DNA from 2 places in the Geobacillus sp. YF-1 genome. Region 2 is predicted to be linked to the other one. Evidence: riboswitches for the same ligand, from Rfam matches in the RefSeq annotation. Region 2 holds a riboswitch; the other holds the start of a gene.
The links. Region 2 has a riboswitch for thiamine pyrophosphate ahead of tenA (thiaminase II). Riboswitches for the same ligand answer to the same signal wherever they lie in the genome.

Region 1: another riboswitch for thiamine pyrophosphate. It lies ahead of thiC (phosphomethylpyrimidine synthase ThiC); the one in region 2 lies ahead of tenA (thiaminase II).

Annotation. Positions count from the first base shown of each region.
Region 1 is NZ_CP199850.1:418,467-430,101, reverse strand. Features, by position in the region: gene ACTVIM_RS02110 (thiamine pyrophosphate-binding protein) at 1-425, opposite strand, end outside; gene ACTVIM_RS02105 (aminotransferase class I/II-fold pyridoxal phosphate-dependent enzyme) at 422-1,600, opposite strand; gene thiC (phosphomethylpyrimidine synthase ThiC) at 2,328-4,019, opposite strand; TPP riboswitch at 4,187-4,300, opposite strand; gene ACTVIM_RS02095 (methyl-accepting chemotaxis protein) at 4,427-5,680, opposite strand; gene ACTVIM_RS02090 (RDD family protein) at 6,510-6,917, opposite strand; gene ACTVIM_RS02085 (hypothetical protein) at 6,986-7,201, opposite strand; gene ACTVIM_RS02080 (SpoIIE family protein phosphatase) at 7,229-8,758, opposite strand; gene ACTVIM_RS02075 (STAS domain-containing protein) at 8,765-9,097, opposite strand; gene ACTVIM_RS02070 (ATP-binding protein) at 9,119-9,520, opposite strand; gene ACTVIM_RS02065 (LuxR C-terminal-related transcriptional regulator) at 9,767-11,410, opposite strand.
Region 2 is NZ_CP199850.1:609,963-621,597, reverse strand. Features, by position in the region: gene thiO (glycine oxidase ThiO) at 1-775, opposite strand, end outside; gene tenI (thiazole tautomerase TenI) at 772-1,383, opposite strand; gene ACTVIM_RS03120 (energy-coupling factor transporter transmembrane component T family protein) at 1,400-2,182, opposite strand; gene ACTVIM_RS03115 (ABC transporter ATP-binding protein) at 2,179-3,633, opposite strand; gene ACTVIM_RS03110 (ECF transporter S component) at 3,648-4,238, opposite strand; gene tenA (thiaminase II) at 4,272-4,955, opposite strand; TPP riboswitch at 5,068-5,175, opposite strand; gene ACTVIM_RS03100 (class I SAM-dependent rRNA methyltransferase) at 5,318-6,502, shown strand; gene ACTVIM_RS03095 (MFS transporter) at 6,996-8,201, opposite strand; gene ACTVIM_RS03090 (YfiT family bacillithiol transferase) at 8,741-9,277, opposite strand; gene ACTVIM_RS03085 (glycoside hydrolase family 13 protein) at 9,467-11,134, opposite strand; gene ACTVIM_RS03080 (ketopantoate reductase family protein) at 11,273-11,635, opposite strand, start outside.

The sequences.
Region 1 (11,635 bases), 190 kb from region 2:
ACTCGTTCGGCGTCGCGAATTTCGACCGTCCATTTCGCGAGCGGGCGAAAAAACGCCTCCAAATCAACCTCTTGAAAACCTTCCCGACCAAGAAAGCGGCTGTCCACTTGCCCTAAAAATACGACCATCGGCGTGGAATCTTGCCTAGCCGTATGGACGCCGATCGCCAAATTGGCCGCGCCGACCGCCCTTGTTGCTAAGACGACGCCGCATGTCCGCGCCGCTTTCGCATACCCTTCCGCCATAAACGACGCTCCTCCCTCATGGCGGGCGGAAATGAACTCAATCGACGGCTCTTCATAAATGGCGTCAAGCAACGGCAAGTAGCTTTCCCCGGGCACGCCAAACACATGGCGGATCTGTTCCTGTTTTAGACATTCCACGATGACCTTGGCCACCGTCACGTTTCGAATCGTTCGTTTCATGGCGCCAGCGTCCCCCCATTCACTCGTTTCCACCGCTCCAATGCTTGCTCGAGCCGCTCAATCGGCGCCGAGAGCGAAACGCGGACGTACCCTTCTCCGGCCGGGCCAAACGCCGTTCCCGGTGTGACGATAATCCCCGCATCATCGAGCAGTTGGGTGGCAAATGATTCGGATGAGTACCCTGTGGGAACGGGAACCCATAGGAAAAAAGTCGCCTTCGGACGCTGCACGTTCAAGCCGAGTTCGCGAAGCCCTTCCACCATCCTGTTCATGCGCGCTTCATAAACCAAACTGTTCGCTTTCGCAAAAGCCTGCCCGTTCGTCAGCGCAGCAGCGGCCGCTTTTTGAATGGGAATGAATTGACATGTGTCGATGTTGCTTTTGATGACCGAAAGCGCTCGAATTAGGTGGCGGTTTCCCACCACATACCCGATGCGGCAGCCCGCCATGTTATAGCTTTTCGACAATGAGCCAAATTCGACCGCTACCTCTTTCGCCCCGTCCACCTGCAAAATGCTCGGTGACTGAAACCCGGCGAACGTCACCAATGAATACGCGGCGTCATGGGCAATGAACAGCCGATGCCGGCGCGCGAGGGAAACGGCCTCGGAAAACACGCCGATCTCGGCCACGGCCGCGGTCGGATTGCTTGGATAGTTGAGGAGCATCAGCTTCGCCTCATCATACACGTCGGGAGAAAGCGCAGCAAACTGAGGCGCGTAACCGTTTTGAGCATCCAAGGGCAGCGCCCGGCTCCGCCCGCGGGCAAAATGAACCGCCGTTCGATAAACGGGATAACCGGGATCCGGCACAAGCACAAGCTCTCCCGGCTTCAGAACCGCTTGCAACAGATGAACGATCCCTTCCTTCGAGCCGATCAAAGCGAGCACTTCCGTTTCCGGATCGAGCACGACCCCGTATTCCCGTTCATAAAACCGGGCGACCGCCTCCCGATATTCCTTGCAGCCGCCATACGGCGAATACGTATAATGTTCCGGCGCCTCGAGCTCTTTTTTCAACACCTCGATGACAAAGGACGGCGGCGGCAAATCGGGAGCGCCGATCCCTAAATCAATGACATCGACCCCTTGCTTCACCAGCTCCTCTTTTTTCCGTTGAAAACGGGAAAACAAATAAGGCGGCATCGTCTCCACAAGATCGGAAAACAAAGTCAATCCCCTCCCTCCTCATGCCCCTTCGTTTCAGTGTATGCGCCCGCTAGCTGCTCACATGCCCATTCCTGATCCCGCCCGCACTGACATCTCCCAATTCTCAAAGAAACGTTTCATAGGCAACGCGATCTGCCCCACCCGGGGATGAAAATCTCACGCCAGTTCGGCTGTTCCATAGGCAGCGCGCCCCACCCAGGGTTGAACATCCCGCGCCGATCCGGCATTTTCACAAAAATGTTGCATGAGCAACGTTTTACCCTCCATTCGGGGATGAACATCGGCGTCAGTCCGGCATTTTCACAGAAATGTTGCATGAGCAACGTTTTGCCCTCCACCACCGGGGATGAACATCGGCGTCAATCCTGCACTTTTTCAGAAAACGCTTCCAAAACAACGTGCTCGGCCATACAAATTCGGAGGCGTTTCGAAAAGTCTTGCATTTCGCCGTTGGCCCATAAAAAGAAGCGGCCGGCACCATCTATCGTTCGATGACGCAACTGGCCGCTGTCTATGGAAGCGAAACGCCGGCGAAGGCGCTGCAATAGACTGCGCAGTTTTTCCTTCACAAATTATGTTATGACTAGAAATTTACCCCTTATGCCATTATCATAACGGATAAAAAATAATTTGTAAATATATTTTTATTCTATATTTTCTGCATAATCATATACTCTTGCCTAACTGGCGGGCTTCCGCGCTTTCATACGTTCGTCCGTCCTGAATGGACTTGTCATTGATACAGAGAAGCGCCCTTCTGAACAAATTCCTTCGCTTTCGCTTGCATGCCGTCTTCTTTCATTTTCCGCTGCAGCTCATGAGAAATGCTCATCGAGCAAAATTTCGGCCCACACATCGAACAAAAGTGGGCGGTTTTCGCCGCGGCAGCCGGTAAAGTTTCGTCATGGTATTCACGGGCGCGCTCCGGGTCAAGCGATAAATGGAATTGGTCGTTCCACCGAAACTCAAAGCGCGCCTTTGAGAGCGCATCGTCGCGCTGCTGGGCGGCCGGATGTCCTTTCGCCAGATCAGCGGCATGGGCGGCGATTTTATAAGCGACCACCCCGGCACGCACATCCTCTTTGTTGGGCAGCCCTAAGTGCTCTTTCGGCGTGACGTAGCAAAGCATCGCCGTTCCATAAGCCCCAATGATGGCGGCGCCAATGGCTGACGTAATATGGTCATATCCGGGCGCGATGTCGGTGACAAGCGGCCCTAACGTATAAAACGGCGCCCCATGGCAAATTTCCTGCTCCCGCTCGACATTTTCGCGAATTTTATGCATCGGAATGTGTCCCGGCCCTTCGATCATCACTTGCACGTCATGCTTCCAGGCGATGGCCGTCAACTCCCCGAGCGTCTTGAGTTCGGCAAACTGCGCGTCATCGTTCGCATCAGCGATGGAACCCGGCCGCAGCCCGTCTCCGAGCGAAATGGCCACATCATACTGTCGCAAAATTTGGCAAATGTCTTCAAAATGCGTATACAAAAAGTTTTCTTGATGATGTGCCAAGCACCATTGCGCAATGATCGAGCCGCCGCGCGAGACGATGCCGGTCACGCGGCTAGCGGTGAGCGGAATGTAGTGAAGCCGCACCCCAGCATGAATGGTCATGTAATCGACCCCTTGCTCGGCTTGCTCGATCAGCGTTTCGCGGTACACGTCCCATGTCAGCTTCTCGGGCGCTCCCCCGACCTTTTCGAGCGCCTGATAAATCGGCACCGTTCCTACCGGGACCGGCGAGTTGCGGAGAATGTACTCGCGCGTTTCATGAATGTGCTTGCCCGTCGATAAATCCATCACCGTATCGGCGCCCCAACGCACCGCCCACAGCAGTTTTTCCACTTCATCGTCAATCGATGACGAAACAGCCGAGTTGCCGATATTGGCGTTAATTTTTACATGGAAGCGGCGGCCGATGATCATCGGTTCGCTCTCCGGATGATTGATGTTGGCGGGGATGATCGCCCGCCCCGCCGCCACTTCCTGGCGGACAATTTCCGGATCGATTCGTTCGCGAATCGCGACAAACTCCATTTCTGGCGTGATGATCCCCTGTTTGGCGTAATGCATTTGCGTCACCGCTTTTCCTAGCTTCGCGCGCAAAGGTCGGCGGGCAAAGGGAAGCGCCAGCGAACGAGGAGCGACCGCCCGCGGCTCCACTTCTTCGACATCGGCGCGCTCAACGATCCAGCGATGCCGGAGAGGTGGCAATCCTTTTTCGATATCTGGCTCAAAATGAGGGTCTGTATACGGCCCTGTTGTGTCGTACACACGCACGGGCTCGTTTTCCACTTCGCCGTGGGCTGTCTTCGTCGGCGACAGCATAATTTCTCGCATCGGCACGCGCACGTCCGGACGCGATCCCTCGATATACACTTTGCGGCTAGATGGGAATGACATTAATGTGCGGATGTTTTCCATGCATGGATCCCCTTTCTTTTGATTTCATCGACTGGATCCATGCCATCACGCTTGGAAGAAGGCAACCATCCAAAAGGGAAAGAGAGAGGACGAGACAAAACAAAAACAGGTTCCGACAACGGAACCTGATCGAAGGCAAAAGGGCAAACGAACATGACACGTCCATCTGTTCCCGCTGCCTGCTTCCCTACGCTGGCATGACCCAGATCAGGTTCAAAGGGTCAAAGAACTTCATCGCGTTCTTTTCTCAGCCCGGCTCTCGGACTCCCCTAGCAGATTACGCGTATGACGCGATCACAGCTCATTTTTTCTCATTGTATCGCATCGTCAGCCGGCAGGCAATCTTTTTTTCACTGCCGACTGGGGCGAGATTTAGCCCCCCCTTTCGTATCCATGTTTTTTTTAAATCACACCGAAAAATGCTTCAGCATCGTCCGCATCTCGTCCGCCATTCGGCCCAACGATGCCGACGAAGAAGCGATTTCTTCGACGGAAGCCATCTGCTCTTGCGTTGCCGCCGATACGTTAGCGGTGCTGGCAGACGATTGTTCTACAATATCGGTCATCTGTTGCAACGCTTCATCCACATGACGGACATGATCCGTCATCTGTTCAAGCGCCAGCGAAACTTGTCCGATTTGTTCGCTCACCTGCCCCACCGCCTCACGGATATGGGCAAACGATTCCCCACAAGCATGGGCAGCATTCAGTCCATGCGCCACTTCCGAGACGACCCGTTCGGTGGAAGCGATGGCCCGCTTCGTCTCTTCTTGGATGTAGCCGATCAGCTCAGAAATTTGCTGCGCAGAACGAGCCGATTGTTCAGCCAGTTTTCTCACCTCGCCGGCGACGACGGCAAATCCTTTCCCTTGCTCACCAGCGCGCGCCGCCTCGATCGCCGCGTTGAGCGCCAACAAATTCGTCTGTGAGGCGATGCCCGTAATGGCCTCGGTAATTTGTCCGATCTCGTTCGATCGTTCGCCAAGCGCTTTGACGATCTGGCCTAGCGATTGGACATGACCGTAGATAAACTGCATTTGCTCCGACATTTTCTCCACCGATTGCTCCCCAGACTCGGCCTTTGCCGCGGTTTCCTGGGCCCGATGAGTGACATCTTTTGTCCGACGATCCACATCGCCGAGCGTTCGGGAAATGGTATTGACTGCCGCCGCCGTGCCGCGAACAGCGCTAGTCTGCTCTTCGGCATGAGACGCCATCGTTTCCATGGTGGTCGCGATTTGTTCGGTAGCTTTTGTTGTCTGTTCGGCGACAGCGGCAAGCTGTTGCGAATATTGCGCGACTTCCTCGGCATGATGCTGGATGCTTTTCATAACTTCTTGCCATGCGTCCGCCATATGATTTAACGATGCCGCGATCGGCCGCAGCTGGCGCACCCGGTCCAATGGCACGCGCGCCGTCAAATCCCCCTCCGTCATCTTCTCTAAGTGGCGGTTAATAACGGCGATCGGCGCAACAAACCGCCGGTAGTTGAGCGACGCGGAGATCAGACCGATCAGCGCACCAAACAGCACGGTGGCCATCAACGTCCAGCCAAGCGCTGCACCATGAATGTCATTCGCTAGGCAGACCCCCGCGCCAATCGCTGCCGTGCCCGGAATGACAACAAACATCGTGCGGATGATATAGCTCGTTAGCGACAAACCCTTTCTCCTCCTTCTTTTGTCACGTCAGTCGTTTCATGGTGATCACTGCATGAGATCGATTCGCTGCCGTGCGTTCATGTAAATTTTACCGATATAAGAATTATACTAATGAAAAATGATCATCCGAACAACATTTTTATGCCTCAAGCCTCTCTGCCCCCCCAACAACCACGTTTTTGTCTTTTTGAAATTTTTCTCAAGCGCGTGAATATGTATTGATGGCTAAGCCAATTTATTCGACATTGGAATAAAAAATCCTCCCGATTTCCGTCGAACACACACGAAATATGAATTGGATGAACACCGTTGCCAAAAGGTCGGTGAAAAACCGCTGTCACACACCAATTAGAGGCATTTTCATTCAGATAAAGAAAGCTGATTCTGCGAGGTTTCTCTCATTGAGAAACGGGTGGAACTCGGCGGTATTTTGCACAAAATCACCGGCCTCCTAGAAGGCTGGTGAAAAACAGTGGTTTCCTTTGGTCGATGAATAAAAGTGCGCGGTGTTGCAAGGCTTTTCTATTTGAGAAACGATGCTAGGAAGCGGTGTGCACGCTTTCATCACTATCCCCCTAGAAAGCTGGTGAAAAACCGCTGATTCCTTTCATCAATGGGAGAATGAGTGAAAAACAGGATCAATATGGTAAAACCGTACCCGCGATGAAATCGCCAGCTTTCGAAGAACGCGAGAGCTGACTGAGAGGCAAAGACACGTTTTATCAAGGCTTCGCTTCTTGAGAGTCAGCGCTGATGTCCTCATCCCGCATCGCAACTCTGCGAGCAAAAACAAACAGGCCCCCATTTGGAAGCCCGCTCGTTTCCTTGTTTACGCCGTCGGCTTTTCTGTTGTCACATACGTGCCGGCGATAAAATCGTGAATCGATCGTTTGTCTTCTCTTGCAGCTACCATCATCGCACTAATAAGAAGTCCCATTCCAAAAGTAACAAAATACACAAGTCTGTCGACAAACGAACGCAAAAACATCGTACCAAGGCCGACTTTGCCGCCGTTTACTTTGGCAATTCGGATGCCGATCATCCGTTTGCCGACCGTATAGCCATACCAGACCGCTGGAACTACTAGAGCGTAAAGAATGTTGGCGACCGAGGTAAACCAGTTCGTTTCCATACTGCCCGTAATCAAATAGCCGATGACCGAAATCGGAATGCCGATCACAATGGCGTCCAACAAGTTAGCCAACAGCCGCTTCCAAAATCCAGCTGGACGGTTCATTTCTATCTGTCATTCCTCCTTTTGCTCCGCTGATATCATTCTATTCTTGACGAACGGCGGAATTGTCTTTATTTCAGCAGACATTTTTCCAAATGAAAAACATCTTTTTCACCATTCATGACCGCTAAACGTTCTCTAGCACGAGGACGTAACCACGCAAGGACGATAAGGTCGGTGACGGCTGCCACCAGCAAATCGGCGGCATCGCGCGAAAAAAAAGTCGATTTCGTCAGGCTTTTCTCACTGAGAAACAGATCGAATCGCACTATTTTGTACGGAATCACCGCTCCTTGATCGCCGGCGCTGTTTCACTACCATAATTTCGCAGCCACTGCTGAAAAATCGTCCGGGAGCGGCCCTTTTTGGACGAAATAACGGCGCAAGCGCGATAACAGCGCTCGTTCATCGAGCGAAACATACGGCGCGATCGCATCGCGAAACGTCTCAATTTTTTGACGCACTGAACCCACCTCCTCCCCTTCGATGGCTCCGTCCGAATACAAAATGAGCGTCGCCCCCGGTTCATAACGCAGCCGCCCGCTCTCGACAAAAAGCCGCGGGAGCAAACCGATCGGCGCACAGCCGCGGTCCAACTCCGCCACCGTTCCATCCGGCTGAAACAAAAATCCAGGTGGATGACCGGCCGAGGCATATTCGATCATTCGCTCCTTCACATCGACCAGCACATACATCGCCGTAAAATAATACGTCGTCCGCCCGTTTTCGTGATACAGTTGGCGCATATGGCGGTTGAGCTCTTGGAACACTTCGTTCGGAACGATTCCCTTGCGGATAACCCCGTTCAGAAGCGAACGAACGGACATGCAAATGAGCGAAGCCGCCGCCCCATGCCCCATCACATCCATTAAAAAAATGCCATAACGCCGTTGATCGATCGGATACCAAGCGTACATATCCCCACCCACCTCCCGCGACGGTATGTACGTTCCAGCAATGGAAATCCCCTCAGCGGATAACGGCTTGCTCAATACCCGTTTTTGCACTTCGCGGGCCAGCTTTAAATCATCTTTCACCGCTATGATATCCGGCTCTTCTAAAGACGAACCAGAAAAGAGGAACAAATAAAAAACAATCTCCCCCGCGCGATCGCGAACGGCTTTTACCATCGTTTGCCTCACGCATGGCGATCCTTGCTTTCGCCGCCAACACACCCTCCCTCTCCACTCCCCCCTTTCTTCATTCTCGGCCTTGACCACCTCATAAAACCACGCATCATAATAGCCGGCATACAGCATATGCAACGGCTGGCCGATAATTTCCACCCCATGGCCGGTCATTTTGGTGAACGCCGGGTTGACAAGCCGGACGGTAAACTGTCCATCCGTCACGAGCATCGCCTGCTCGATGGCTTCATACACGTGTTCAGCCAGCTGGCGCTCGTCCTCATTCCGTTTCGCTTCCGTAATCTCCACGACAACGCCGCTGACCAGCTTGATCCCCTTCGTGCGCGCCAACACGGGGACCGTTTGTTCAGCCACCCAGCGCACCGAGCCGTCCCGCTGGTTGATGATGCGGTACGTTTGAGCGCTCTCCTCCATCTGCGAAAGAAGCCGCCATTTGTCTTTCGCCTTGATTCGATCGTCCGGATGGGCCACTTTCTCCCAGATGTCCCGATCGTTATAAAACGCTTCTGGCGGCAGTCCATAGAGCCGCTCACATGATGCTGAAATAAACAAAAGCTGCTTCTTTTCCGGAGCGGCCAGCCAATATACATAATCCCGAGGTCCAAAGAGCACATTCATTTTTTCTAGATTGGCGAGCAGCTCGCGCCACGCCAAACTGTCATTCCATTGCACACTTTCCCAAAACCCATCCACCATAGAACGTCATTCTCCGACGAAATAATCAAGCGCTTCCTTCTCTGTGGCAAATAGTTTGATAAACGAAGAAAATTTAACAATATGGAAAATCTCAGCAAGCGACCCTTTGACACCGGCAATCACCAGTTCCTTCTGACAAGCTCTGGCCGTCATCACGCTGTCAGCGATCGCACCGAGCCCGGCGCTGTTAATGTAGTTGACTTTCTCCATGTTGACAACGAGATAGTCGGCCTGTTCATTCAACAAGGTTTCAAGCGCTTGGCGGAACGATTCAACATTGTTTAGTGTAATATCCTCTGTCCATGTCAGCGTGCAAATTGCTCCTTGTTTCGTCTCCATCCTGCTTCCTCCAATGGCCACTCATTTTTTTTTGCATTTGCACATACAAAACAAAACGTTGTTCCCTTCCTGCTTTACGTACACATCGTCAACAATATGGGCGATCAGCTGTAGCCCTCTGCCACGCGGTCCTGTGTTGACAGTGTCATGATTCGTGATGGAAAAGCATCCTCCTTGTTGTTTAACCACAATCATTAACTGCCCCTCATCGATTTTCCAAAACACCCTAAACGGAAGTTTCTGGACCTTTTGACAGTATTCATAGGCGTTCATGCATGCCTCCTCCGTCGCTAAACGGAGAAAAAGGCAGTCACGCGGCAAAAATCCCATCCGCTCGGCCAGCTCTTCTGTCACTTCCATCGCTTTTAAAATATCAGCCGGTTTCATGATCGTCATCGTTCGGATCATGATCGTATGTTTCATTGACATTCCCCTATCCTTGTGCACTTTGTACGTGCAGCCATGGCAATATGCACTTCCCTCACTATACAGCACGGCTACTTTGGGGAAACAGATTCAAAGGGTCATTTGATTTCCTTACTCTTTCATCTAGACACTAGATATAGTTCCTGTTTACTATACTCACATTATAATACAAAATGGGTCTCGTTCCAATTTCCTACATGATAAAAAAGGACATCATGGCATCGTCTGCCCAATGATGTCCCCCTAACGGCGCCGTCGGTGGTTTAATTGGTACACTAGAGCGATCAGCTGCGACCGGTCATTGACGCCAATTTTCTGGAAAATATTCGTAATATGGTTTTTAACAGTATGAACGCTAATAAATAGCCGTTCAGAAATTTCGCGGTTACTGCATCCTTGAATGAGCAGCTCAAGCACATCCATCTCCCGGGCGGTCAACTGTTCGGACAACATATCAATATCGACGATTCCTTCATCACCTTGGTAGACGGCGCCTTGCATCATTAATGCTCCGATGGCGGCCAGCGCCGCTATGTAGACTTCCGCTTCTTTCGCCTCGACCGGCTGTCTGATATGAACAGCGAGCACGCCATAATAACCGTCGCGGACAAAAAACGGCACTTCCATCACGGTCTTGTCCCCGATCGGAACGAGGGTCGGCGCTTGATTTTTCGCTTTCTCACCGCGTCCGTAGCGCCGGCGCACCTCATCCCGGTAGCCGGACGCCGCCGAAGCCGTAAGCGCCCCTTCATGAATCACCGTCGTCCTATCGTCACAACACCAGACGGCACAAACAAACTCACCATACGCAAGCTCAACCGCGAATTCGACCATCATCCGCACGATTTCTTCCTCATTTTGCACTACGCGCATCGCTCGGCCAATTTCCATTAACATCGACAGCCGCATTAAATGGCGGTCGGTTTTCGCGCTCGCTTCCGCACATCTCGTCAACAGCAGCCAATGTTGGACGAGCATATGGCCAAGCGGCAACAATTCCTCCGCCGGCGAAAGAGCCGTCTCACTAGCGACAACGGCCCATCCTTCCAGCGTCTGTTCATACACCGCTGGATAAACGATCAGCATCTTGGGGCGGATGTCGTGGCGGACGAAAAAAGAAAAGCGCGGGTCAAGGGCAACGTCTTGAAAATAAATAGGATGAAACGGCCCATCCCAAGCTACCAATGGCGGAAACAGCGGATCAATGGTCCTTCCTTTTAATCGTTCAGCCTTCTCCCCGTTGGCTGCCACCACGACGCATGCCTGCGGACGCCTTTCAATATATAGCGCGACATCGAGCCGCGGATCCAACTCTTGCAGGCGCGCTAACAGCCGGCCGGCATCATACACAAGAGGATGGTCGGCCACCGCCGCCTCCAGCGGTTTCCCATACGCGTGATACCGCTGTTTGCAGCGCTCGCCGCGGATCAGTTCTCCACATATGGCCGCCATTCGCTCAATGTCCCGAAGCTTCGCCTCCACCGCACCGGCAGGCAGAACGGCCGCTTGGGCAATCACTGCCGCCCATTTGTCATCAACCATCGATTGCTCGCGAACGAGCCACTTCGTTTCCTCTTCGATCAGCACCCCAGACCAAATCCAATACTCCGCCTTGCCATCGACAAAGATGGGAGCGAGGATGCTTTTCATCCCTAGGCAACCGACCGGCGCCAAAATCGGCCGCTGCCAACTTTCAATCGATAATTCCCGCGGACAAAAAAACGTCGTCCCCTCCTTTTGGGCGACAAATAAAACGAGCTCAGCCAGCTCGGTCAAGTTGGACACTTTTGTGACAGGATTGCCGTCATCGTCAACGATGATCATGCTCAGTTGGGTCAAGGCCGCATACGCATCTTGGACATATTGCAACAGTTCACGAATCGCCACGCCTTCAACTCTCCTACACCACTTTTTTATTCTTCAATATATTATGGACAAACCATTTGCAAGAAATCAAGCCTAAGGCTTGATCGGAGCGACAAAAACAAACCGGCGCAGCGCCCGCAGAAACCGGCGGGCGTCCAACGCCGGAACAATCATTCGCCCTTCAGACGGAAGGACGCGTGAGCGGCTTCAAACATTCTTCCAAATAAAAACATCCTTAGCCCCAAA
Region 2 (11,635 bases):
CCTTCGGGACGATATAACAGCCGTTTTTCGCAAACACTGTCGTTCGCAACAAAGGGACGTGCGCCCGCACCATGAGACACTCTCCCTTAACGGGGAACATGGAGAGTGAAAGCCCCGCCTTGGCGCCGAGCCGAGCCGCCCACGCTCCAGAAGCAATGACGACCGCCTCGGCGGCGAATGTGCCGACAGCCGTATCGACGAGATGACCGCCGCATCCGGAGCGAATATCCAGCACTTCCGCATATTCATATAGATGAACGCCAGCGGAAACGGACGCCGACACAAGGGCGGCGGCTAGGTTGGGTGCGCTCACCTGCCCATCGCCCGGAATCCACATCGCCCCCGTCAGCGCCTCGGCATGAAGCTGCGGCTCGATCTCCCGCACTTCCTCGTTGGTAAGCCAGTGCACCGGTTCGCCCCTCTCGCGCCAAAACGCGTAGTGACGGCGCAAATCGTCCGCCTCTTCCTCCGTTGTCGCCGCTTTGATCAACCCTTTTTCCACCAATTCAATGTCCATCCCGGTCCGCTCTTTCAGCTCGGCAGCCAATGACGGCATGAGCGCCCGGCTTTGTAAAGCGAGCGGGACGAGCGGGCTTGGCGCGGAAAATTCCGATTGCGCTCCGAGCATGCCAGCAGCGGCGCTTGATGCCTCTTTGCCCGCCTTCCCTACGTCAAATATGGCAACGCGATGCCTCCGCTTAGCGAGCTCCCATCCGACAGCGGCCCCAATCACTCCGCCGCCGATCACAATGACATCATACGAAGACGCTGTCACTCGATCCTCTCCCCCTTTACGATCTCAGCGAGCTGTTTCGCTTCCCACACAGGATCTTCCGCCAAAAAAACCGCCGACAATACCGCCACTCCCGCCGCGCCGGCTTTCAGAACGGAACGCGCGTTGCCGGCATGAATGCCGCCGATCGCAATGATCGGAATTTGCACAGCCCGAACGACGTCCGCCACCCCATCCAACCCGCGCGGCGCTAGACCCGGCTTGCTTTCCGTCGGAAACACATGGCCGTACAAGCAAAAATGAGCACCAGCCTGTTGGGCTTGTTTCGCCTCGATCGGTCCATGCACTGAACAGCCGATCGCCAAATCCGAGAACGTGCGGCGAACGGCGCGCACCGGCAGGCTGTGATAAGCGAGTTGCACCCCTTTGACGCCGTAGACCGCGGCCACATCAACCCGGTCATTGACGATAATTTTTTGCGCCGGCACCCCTGCCCGCAACAGCGCGATCACAAACTCTGCCACCTCGCGCGCCGTTTTTCCCTTTTCGCGGACGTGAATGGCATCGGCATACGGATGAACGCGTGCACAAATAGCAGCCAATTGCGCTGCTGTCTGCCGGCCCGTGGAAATCAAATGAAGGACACCCATCTTCATCCCTGTCTTTCTACCGCACATCGCGGATAGGAATATACGGATAGTGGATCCCGACGTAATAAGCGGCAAACAGGAACACGGCGAACAGCGCGACAAACCAACCATCGTATTTGCTAAACCCGATCTCATAATAAAACGTGCGCGGACCGCTTCCGGAAAACTGTTTCGCTTCCATCGCCACCGCGATGCGTTGGGCGCGGCGGATGCTTTGCGACAACAGCGGAATGGCGTAGCGCTTCACTTTGCCAAGTCCGCCCTGGCGCGGCACCCCTCGCACCTTTAACGCATAGCGAATCGTTTGCAGCTCCTCGAGCATGATCGGCAACAGCCGCACCGCCGCCAAAAAGCTGTAGGCATACTTTGGTTTCAGTTTCAGCTGCTGCATCAAGGAGTAAAACAACGGCACGGGCCGGGTGGTCAACGAAAAGATGAGCCCAAGCAGCCCGAGCGCCAAGGCGCGAAATCCTAGATGCAGCCCGCGCCAAAAACTCTCCGCTGTAATATGGATCAGCCCCCAGCGGAACCATGTGGTCGTCCCTTCCCCGAACATCATCATCGATGAGGCGCTGGAAAAAAAGATTAAGAAAAACGGCAAAAACATCCAGAATAAAACGTTCGCCGGATACCCCGTGCCAAAACAAAACAAAAGGAAAAGAGCTAGCGACAAGTTAATGAGCACATTCGGATTGTGAATCAACAGCACGGCCAAAAAGAGCACGACAAGCACCGCGAGCTTCAGCGTCGGATTCGCCTCATAAAGCCATGTTTCCCGATGCGAGATTTCCCACTTCATCGTCCCATCCCCCTCTTGGCAATCGCCAACCGGCAAACGTCCAACGGCTCGTCGCGGACAAGCGCCCCGTCTTCAATCACCCAGCGCCTTGTGGCAAAACGGCGGACAATGTGCTCATCGTGCGTCACCATGATGACCGCCGCTCCTTGCTGGCGCTGCGATTCGAGCCGTTCGAGCAAAGCGAACGTATTTTTCGCATCCTGTCCGAAGGTCGGCTCGTCAAGCAAAAGAAGGCGCTGGCCGGCGATGACGGAAGCCGCTACGCTCAGCCGCCGCTTTTGCCCGACCGATAATTGGTACGGGTGCCTATCCTGTTGCTCGATCAGGTCAAACTCGACCAAAAAGCGGTGAACCAACGCTTCGATTTCCGCCGCCGGGCGCCCTTGGAGCTTAAGGGAATAAGCGAGTTCATCGCGGACAGAATGGGTGACAAACTGCCATTCGGGATTTTGAAACACAAACGCGATATCGCGATGCAGCGGCTGCCGCTCGCTGATGTCGTCTCCAAACAGCTGATAGCGTCCTTCGGTGCGAATGAGTTGCATCAAAGCATGCAGCAACGTGCTTTTGCCGGCGCCGTTTTTTCCCGTGACAGCGATCCACTCGCCGGCTCTCACCGCCGCCTCGGAAACCTCAATCTTCGCCTCTTTCCCCCTAAAGCCGCGAAACTGAGAAAGGCGAAGCAGCTCCTCGCCCTCTTCGCTGACCGCGCGCCGCTCCGGCCATCCGTAGTCGTCCCAGATGCCTGGATACCAAATGCCGTGGGCGCCAATGGCGTGCTTATAGCGGGAAAACACCGTTTTCGCCTCACCATCGGCGATAATTTGACCATCGCGCCCCAGCAAAATGATACGGTCAATAAAATCGAGCACATGGTCAATTTTATGTTCGACGATGATGACCGTCTTCTCCCGACCGACTTGTTTGACCGTTTGCCACACCGCTTTCGTTCCTTCCTCGTCAAGCAAAGCCGTCGGTTCGTCCAAAAACAGCACATCCGGCTCCAGCGCCAATACAGACGCCAAAGCAAGACGCTGTTTCATTCCTCCCGAAAGCGTATGAATGTCGGTGTGCGGCGCAATGGCCAAGCCGACTTGATCCAACAGCGCGCGAATGCGCTCCGGCATCTGCTCGCGCGGCACGTTTCGATTTTCCAAGGCAAACGCGATCTCCTCATCCGCATACGGCATACAAAACTGAGCATCCGGGTCTTGAAACACGTACCCCCAGCGTTCCGGCCGCTCGAGACGCTCGGCTTTCATCGGCACGTCAATCGAATTGGGAATAAGGCCGGCCATCACTTGCAATAGCGTGGATTTGCCGCATCCCGACGGGCCAAGGAGGAGCACTTTTTCCCCTTGAGCGATCGAAAGCGACAAATCGCAAAACAATAGCCCGGCGCGCCCGGGAAATTTCAGGCGCAGCCGCTCGATCGATACCGCTTCTTTCATCTTTCTTCGCCGCCTTATCGATTCAATGCGTCATAGTCGTCTTGGGAAGCCGGCCGCCACATTTGCGTGACCCCGGTTTTCTCAAGCGCCTTGGCCAACGAGACAGCGAACGCGCCGGCAATCACGATGGCACCGATAAAGCGCGCCAGCAAAAAGAGCGCCATGTTCCATGGGGCGAGCGCGTCAATGTAGCCTTTGTAAAAGTCCATGATGAGCGAACCGACCGTCGCGCCGACCGCGCTTAGCGAGACGACGAACACGTCAAACCGCCGATAGCGGAACGCCGCAAACACAAGCTCGGCAAACAACCCTTGAATGACTCCATAAATGAGCACTTCAAGTCCCCATTGCGACCCCATGATCAGCTCGCCGGACGAAGCCGCCGTTTCGGCAAGCAGCGCCACCCCGGGCTTGCGGATGAGCAAATAGGCGAGCGATGAGGCGATAAACCACATCCCATACATCAATTGATCGGCATGGAAGCCAAACACTTTCACCATATCGTACAGCGGCCCCCATACTTTGTAAATCACCCCGAACACAATCGCAATCACAATCGTTGTTAAAATGTCGGCCAGCTTCAACCCTTTTGCCTTCCGTTCCATCTCAATGTCCCTCCTTTGTTCGTTTTGCCCACGTCAACGGCTTGCCGTCAGCCGCGCAGACGGCCAGCGTTCGAGCCGGTACGCCATGTCCCAAAATTCATACTCATATTCGCTGCTGATTAAGAAATGCCGCTCCATCCGGGAGCGCTCCTCCTCGGTGACCGCCTCAGCGATGGCATCCAAGCGCGCGATCTGTTCTTCGACAAGCGAACGGAACCAGTCGGAACTGTATGTGCCAATCCATTTTTCGTAAATCGGATCGTTCGGCTGGCACGTTTTTAAGCGTTCACCGATTTCATAGTACAGCCAATAGCAAGGCAAAATGGCGGCGATGACATCGCCTAAGTGCCCTTCGTACGCCGCCCGGTACATATGGGAAGTATACGCGTACGCCGTCGGCGCGGGAACGAATGCTGCCCGCTCCGCTTCCGTAATGTTAAGCAGCTCAGCGAACGTTTCATGCAGCGACAACTCCGCCTCGCAGGTGCTCTGCGCGTGATGGGCGAGCCGGGCGGTCGCGGCCAGATCCGGCGCCTTGGCGGCTCCGAGCGCCTGCACACGGGCAAAATGGCGCAAGTAATACGCATCTTGCATCACATAATAACGGAATTTTTCACGCTCAAGCGTTCCTTGGCCGAGCTCCTGAACGAACGGATGGCGAAAGCTCGCCTGCCAGATCGGGTCGGCCGCTGCGCGCACTCGCTTGGCAAAAGACATGGTTTCTCCCCCTTTTTCATCGAAATAAAAACGCCGCTTCCTTTACGAATTGGCGTAAAGAAAGCGGCGTGGGCTCACCGTTTGGCTAGGCAAAAAGGACATAGCCCGCCTTCGTGCAGCTCCTCCACTTCCCTACGCTGGCATTACCCAGATCAGGTGCTAAGGGTCTCAAAGGTACACTTTGATCTCAGCCTTTCTAAAGGCCCCCCTAGTGGATCGCAATGATGCTATTTCCTTGTTTACATTTATCATATCACGGCCGTTCCCGTTGTCAACCGTTTTTTCCGGCCAACGTTGCGTCAGCCACCGCCATTCGCTATGATAAAAGCGCAACGATTGACTACCGGATAGGAGTGAACAGAGTGGCAAACGTCATTTTGAAACGGCAGCGAAAAAAACGGCTTGAACAAGGCCATCCATGGATTTTCCAAAGCGAAGTCGACCGCATCGAAGGCGACATCACGCCGGGCGACTTCGTTGACGTTTATAACCACCAAGGCTATTGGCTGGCGAAAGGATACATCAACCCCGCCTCGCAAATCATCGTCCGTGTGCTGACGCAAAACCCCGATGACGAATTGGATGAGCGCTTTTTTGTCGAGCGCATTCGCCAAGCGTGGGCGTATCGTGAGCGGATGATCCCCGGCGTTCGCTCCTGCCGCGCCATCTACGGCGAAGCCGATTTTCTGCCGGGGCTGATCGTCGACAAATACGAAGAAATCCTTGTCGTGCAAATATTGACGCTTGGAATGGAGCGGCGCAAAGACTGGATTTTACGCGGCTTGCTGGAAGTGTTTTCCCCCAAAGCCGTCTATTTGCGCAACGATGTGTCCGTTCGCGAGCTTGAAGGGCTCAAACAAGAAAAAGGCTTTTGGTATCAACAAGCGGAAACCGAGGTCGTGATCGAAGAAAACGGCGTTCAATACATCGTCGATATTGAAAACGGCCAAAAAACCGGCTTTTTCTTCGATCAGCGGCAAAACCGCGCCGCGCTCCGCCCGCTGATCGGTCCGGAAACGACTGTGCTCGATTGCTTCACCCATACCGGGTCGTTCATGTTGAACGCCTGCCTGTACGGCGCGAAACATGCCACCGCTGTCGATATTTCCGAACACGCTATCGAGACGGCGAAACGCAATGCGGCCTTAAACGGCTTTACAAACATCGACTTTGTCGTCGCCAACGCCTTCGACTATTTGCGCGAATCCGTGCGCGCCGGCCGACAGTGGGATGTCGTCATCATCGACCCGCCCGCGTTCGCCAAATCGGCCTATGCCGTTCCAAAGGCGCTGCGCGGCTATAAGGATATTAATTTAAACGGGCTCAAACTCGTCAAAGACGGCGGCTTTTTTGTCACTTCGAGCTGCTCATACCACGTCCGCCCGCACCTGTTTCAAGAGATGATCGCCGCTGCGGCGTTTGACGCCAAAAAAGTGCTCCGCCAAGTGTATTGGGGCGGCGCCGGCTACGATCATCCAAAACTGCTCGCCGCTGAAGAAGGAGATTATTTAAAATTCGCTATTTACGAAGTCCGCTCCCGGCGATAACGATATCAGTGTCATTTTATTTTCCGCAGCATTGTTCGCTCTTCTTGTCACCGTGCCTGCTTGTCAGGTGATCAAGACGGGACATGGAGAGCGGAATTTCTTTATTACGAACAATAACCATGGCCTTCTCCGAAACGAGCTTCCTCCTCATAGCCCAGCTCACAGACTGAGCACAGGGGTTGGGGGGAAACGAGGCAGCACCTAGAAGGCTGGTGATTTAGTGCAAAATACTACTGATTCCATCCGTTTCTCAATTAGAGAAGCCTTGCAAAATCAAGTTTCTTTTCTGAATGAAAATGCCGCCGATTCGTGTGTGACAGCGATTTTTCACCGGCCTTCTAGAAGGCTGGTGATTTAAGGGGGCAAGCCGCTGATCAAACCCGTTTCTCAAATGGATCAGCCTAGTCGCATCAGGAGCGCCTTTCATGCTCAAGAGAAACAACCGTTTTTCACCAGCCTCCTAGAAGCCGTTGCTCCCCTCGGCGCCCCTTCCCTACGCCTTGTTTCCTTGGCGCGGCGGAAACGGCTGCTCTTTGCGCAGCACAGCCAAATAAACGAACATCGAAACGAGCACGGAACAAGCCGCTGATAAGTAAATGGCCGGATAACCAAACCAATGGCTGATCTGGCCGAACACCATCGCCCCAATGCCAACTCCTAAATCAAAAAACGAGAAAAACGTCGCGTTCGCCATCCCTTTCCGATGAACAGGCGCCCGCTCCACCGACCACGCCTGCAGCCCCGGCTGCACCATGCCAAACCCAAAACCGTACAGCACCGCCGCAGCCAATAACGCCCATTCCCCCGGCAGCCAAGCGAGCAACAGCATCGCCAACAAAATGAGCCCGGTACCGGGGAGAAAGACAGCCCGATGCCCTTTCCGGTCATACCACTGACCGGCGAACGTCCGCGTTACCATTAAAGCGAGCGCGTAAAGCAAAAAATATAGCTGCAAGCCGCCGATGTTTTTTTGCGCCGTATACAAAGGCAAAAAGGAAGCGATGCCGCCAAAGGTCACCGTTAAAAAGAAAAGCAGCACGGACGGAATCAAAGCCGTCTTTTCATAAAGATCCCATTTGCTTTCCTTTTGGCCATGCTTGGCCTCCGCTTTTTTATATGTAATCGCCGCGGCAAACGCCAAAGAAGCCACACCAAGCGCCGCACAAATCAGAAATAAGCGGTTGAACGGAATAGAGGCCGCCAACGCAAGTCCAAGCGACGGGCCAAAGGCGAGGGCGATATTTCCCGACAGCCCGTAATACCCCATCCCTTCCCCGCGGCGGCTCGCCGGAATGATATCGGTCGCTACCGTGCCGGATGCCGTTGTCGAAAACCCCCAGCCAATTCCTTGGATCACCCGCATGAAAAAGAGAAAGAAAATGCTCGAGATCAGACTGTAGGATCCGACAGAAATGACAAAAATGAGCAATCCGAGCAAAAACACAAACCGCCGCCCTTGCGTCTCCAGCGCATGGCCAGCGAAAGGCCGAACGACGAGCGCCGAAAAAGTAAAAATCCCAACAACGAGGCCAATGAGCTGATCATTGCCACCTAAATGCTCGACAAAAAGCGGGATGGTCGGCAGCGTCATTTGAAATCCGAGGAAAACAAAAAAGTTGGCGAGGCAAATGAACAGGAAATTGCGCGTCCAAATTTTCTCTTTCTGCTCCGTCACCACCGGTTGTTGTTGCGCACCCATATCTCTCCCCTTCCTATCTTTCGTGTCCCTCAATATTTGTCAGTATAACATACTGTATGCGTTTGTGTAAGGGAAATGATCGGTTCCTTTCTGTTTTCGAAAAAGGCGGAGAAAAACCGCGCTTCCCCTGATCGCCATCGGGGAACGTGTGAAAAATGAAGCCGATGCCATAAGGGGTTTCCGCTTGAAAAACGATGCGGGGAACGTGTATGCGCTCGGAGATCACAGCCTTCTAAAAAGGCGGAAAAAAGCTTCCCTGCTTGATCAAGGAGGAACATAGGAAAAGAAGAACCGATGTGACCAAACTTTTCAATTGGCGAAACGATATTGCCAAGCGACATATTCCTTGACATCCCCTTTCCCCGAAAAAAACAAAAAGGATCTGTGGAAAAACAGATCCTAAACAACGGCTAAACCGTTGATCCGAACCCATTACGTTTCCTTGCTTGCCATTGCAGGTGCCGGCCGCAAACGCCTCGCAACGCTTTGAATCCAACGAACCAAAATGAGGCCTCCGTTCCTTCGACCGCAGCGGCGTTTTACCATCCTTTCCGTTGGCGCAACGCCAAAATTTGCGCCGTATGATGCTTCCCATGCCATGCATACAACGCCGTCAATACGTAAAGCGGCATCTCCTTCGCCGCTCCTTCCGGCCGAACGGTGCGGTGAAAATCGGCTTCGGTCATCGCTTCCAGCAGCGCTGCCCACCGAGCGTGAAGCCCGTCAAGCAATACGAGCGAAGGTTCGATAGCCAGCGAGCGCGCCTCCGCCGTTTTAGCCCATTCGCTTTCGGCAAATGGTTTTACCAGCGGGTTTTCCTCCGTCAGCCCCCATTTCGTGCGCAAAAACGCGTTCATGCTCGCGTCGGCCAAATGGTGGACGACTTGGGCGATCGTCCACCCGCCGTCGCGGTAGGGAGTGTTCAACTGCTCTTCATTCAATCCGCTCACCGCCTCCCGCAAAGCACCGGGGTGTTCACGGATCGCTTTGATCCACTCTTCTACCTCTTGGCCGCAAAATGCCGCCGGCGGTTGAAACGTTCCGATAGGATAACGGATCGGGTCGATGGTCGTCATCTTTCTCCTCTCCTTTCTAAGAAGGCCGGTGATTTAAGGAAACAGGCCGCTTACCAGCCTCGTTTCTCAAATAGAAAAGCCCTGTCGCATCCGGATCGCCTTTCACACGCTCCCCCATGTTCAAGAGAAACAACCGTTTTTCACCAGCCCTATAGACATCCATTCGACGCCGACCGAACCAATTCCTTCTCATTCTTTCCAGAGATAAACCCGCGCTTCATACGGCTTCATCATAAAACGAGTGGCGTTTTTATGCGGCCGAACCGGATAATTGCTCAGCGCCAAATGGTCCGATTGGAGGCGAATCGGGTCATAACGATACAGAGCCGGCCGCTCCGACAAGTTGACAATGACAAGCGCTCGCTCGCTGCCAAGCGTCCTTGTATATGCATAAATCGAACGGTGATGTTCCAGCAGCAAATCATACGTTCCGTAAACAAGCAGTTCATGTTGTTTACGAAGCTCGATCATTCGCCGGTAAAACGACCAGACCGAATGGGGGTCGCGCCGTTCAGCTTCGACATTGATCGCCCGATAATTATCGTTCACCTGAATCCACGGGGTGCCCGTGGTGAATCCAGCGTTCGGCTCGGCAGACCATTGCATCGGTGTGCGTGAATTGTCGCGACCTGTTTTCCAAATCGTGCGCATGATCTCGTCATGCGCGCGCCCCTTGGCCCGCTCCAGTTCATACATCCGCAAAATCGCGACATCGCGATAATCGTGAATATGAGGAAACTGAACATTGGTCATGCCAATTTCTTGGCCTTGATAAATGAACGGCGTTCCTTGCATGAAAAAGTACAGCGCGCCGAGCGCCTTCGCGCTTTCCGCCCAATACTCGCGGTCATTCCCCCATGTCGACACGGAGCGGGGCACATCGTGATTTTCCAAAAAGAGCGCATTCCAGCCCCGGTTTTCCAGCCCTTTTTGCCACTTCGTCAATGTTCGCTTCAACCGCCGAACATCGATCGATCCATCAGCTTGGCGTTGCCATAACCCTAAATGTTCAAACTGAAAAATCATATTGAACACACCATGCTCTTCTCCGACCCATTGTTCGGCTTCCTCAACCGTCACGCCGTTCGCCTCCCCGACGGTCATTACATCGTAACGTGCAAACGTTTGCTCCTTAAGCTCTCGCAAATAGTCCATAATCCCCGGCTGATTCATATGGCCGGCAAACGACGGCACGTATTTCAGCCCTTTCGGATTCGGCAAATCGGGAAGCCCTGGTTTTTTCTTAATATGGGAAATGGCATCGACGCGGAAACCATCGATCCCTTTCTCCAACCACCAATTGACCATGTCATACAGCGCCCGACGCACCTCATCGTTTTCCCAATTCAAATCCGGCTGCTTGACATCGAAAATGTGCAAATAATACTGTCCCGTTTGTTCATCGTATTGCCATGCCGAGCCGCCGAAGATGCTCTCCCAATTGTTCGGCTCGCGCCCGTCTTTGCCGTCGCGCCAAATATACCAATCGCGCTTCGGGCTGTTCCGCGATGAGCGCGATTCGATGAACCACGGGTGCTCATCGCTCGTATGGTTGATGACCAAATCCAAAATGATTTTCAACCCGCGCCGATGGGCTTCGGCGAGCAGCTCATCAAAGTCGGCCATCGTTCCGAATTCATCCATAATCGCTTGATAATCGCTAATATCATATCCATTATCGGCATTCGGCGAGCGGTAAATCGGGCAAATCCAAATAATGTCGACCCCAAGCTCGACAAGATAATCGAGCTTCTCAATGATGCCGCGAAGATCGCCAATGCCGTCGCCGTTGGAATCCATAAAACTGCGCGGATAAATTTGATAGGCGACGCCCTCTTTCCACCACGTTTTCTTCAAGGCTGCTCCTCCTTTGTGCACACGTTTTCACTATTAACTGTACAACACATCTCCGCCGTGCACAACTCTCTTTTCCAAAAAAACAGCCGCTTGGCGAGAGCAGACCGACTCCCGCCAAGCGGACGACGTTTTCCCATTTCACCGCCGAGCAGCCAGGCTTTCTTCATAAAGGAACAAATTATGATACACCGCCTCCAGCATCGGCGCGGCAATGCCGTGCTGCCTCGCCAGCTTCAGCAAATACCCTTGCAGATGGGCGGCTTCGATCGGCAACCCTTTTTCCATGTCACGCTGCATCGATGATTTCATTGTCGGAGCGATTTGTTCGAGCTGGGCGCGCTGCCGTTTCGCCATCTCGTCCGTTAACGGGGCTCCGTGCGCCTTGATGATCGTCTCAATTTCCTGAAACAGCCGATCGATGATTACCGTTCCATACTCTCCTCCGGAGCGGATCGGGCCAATCGGGGCGCGGAACAAGGTAGTCACCCCCGACATAGTGGC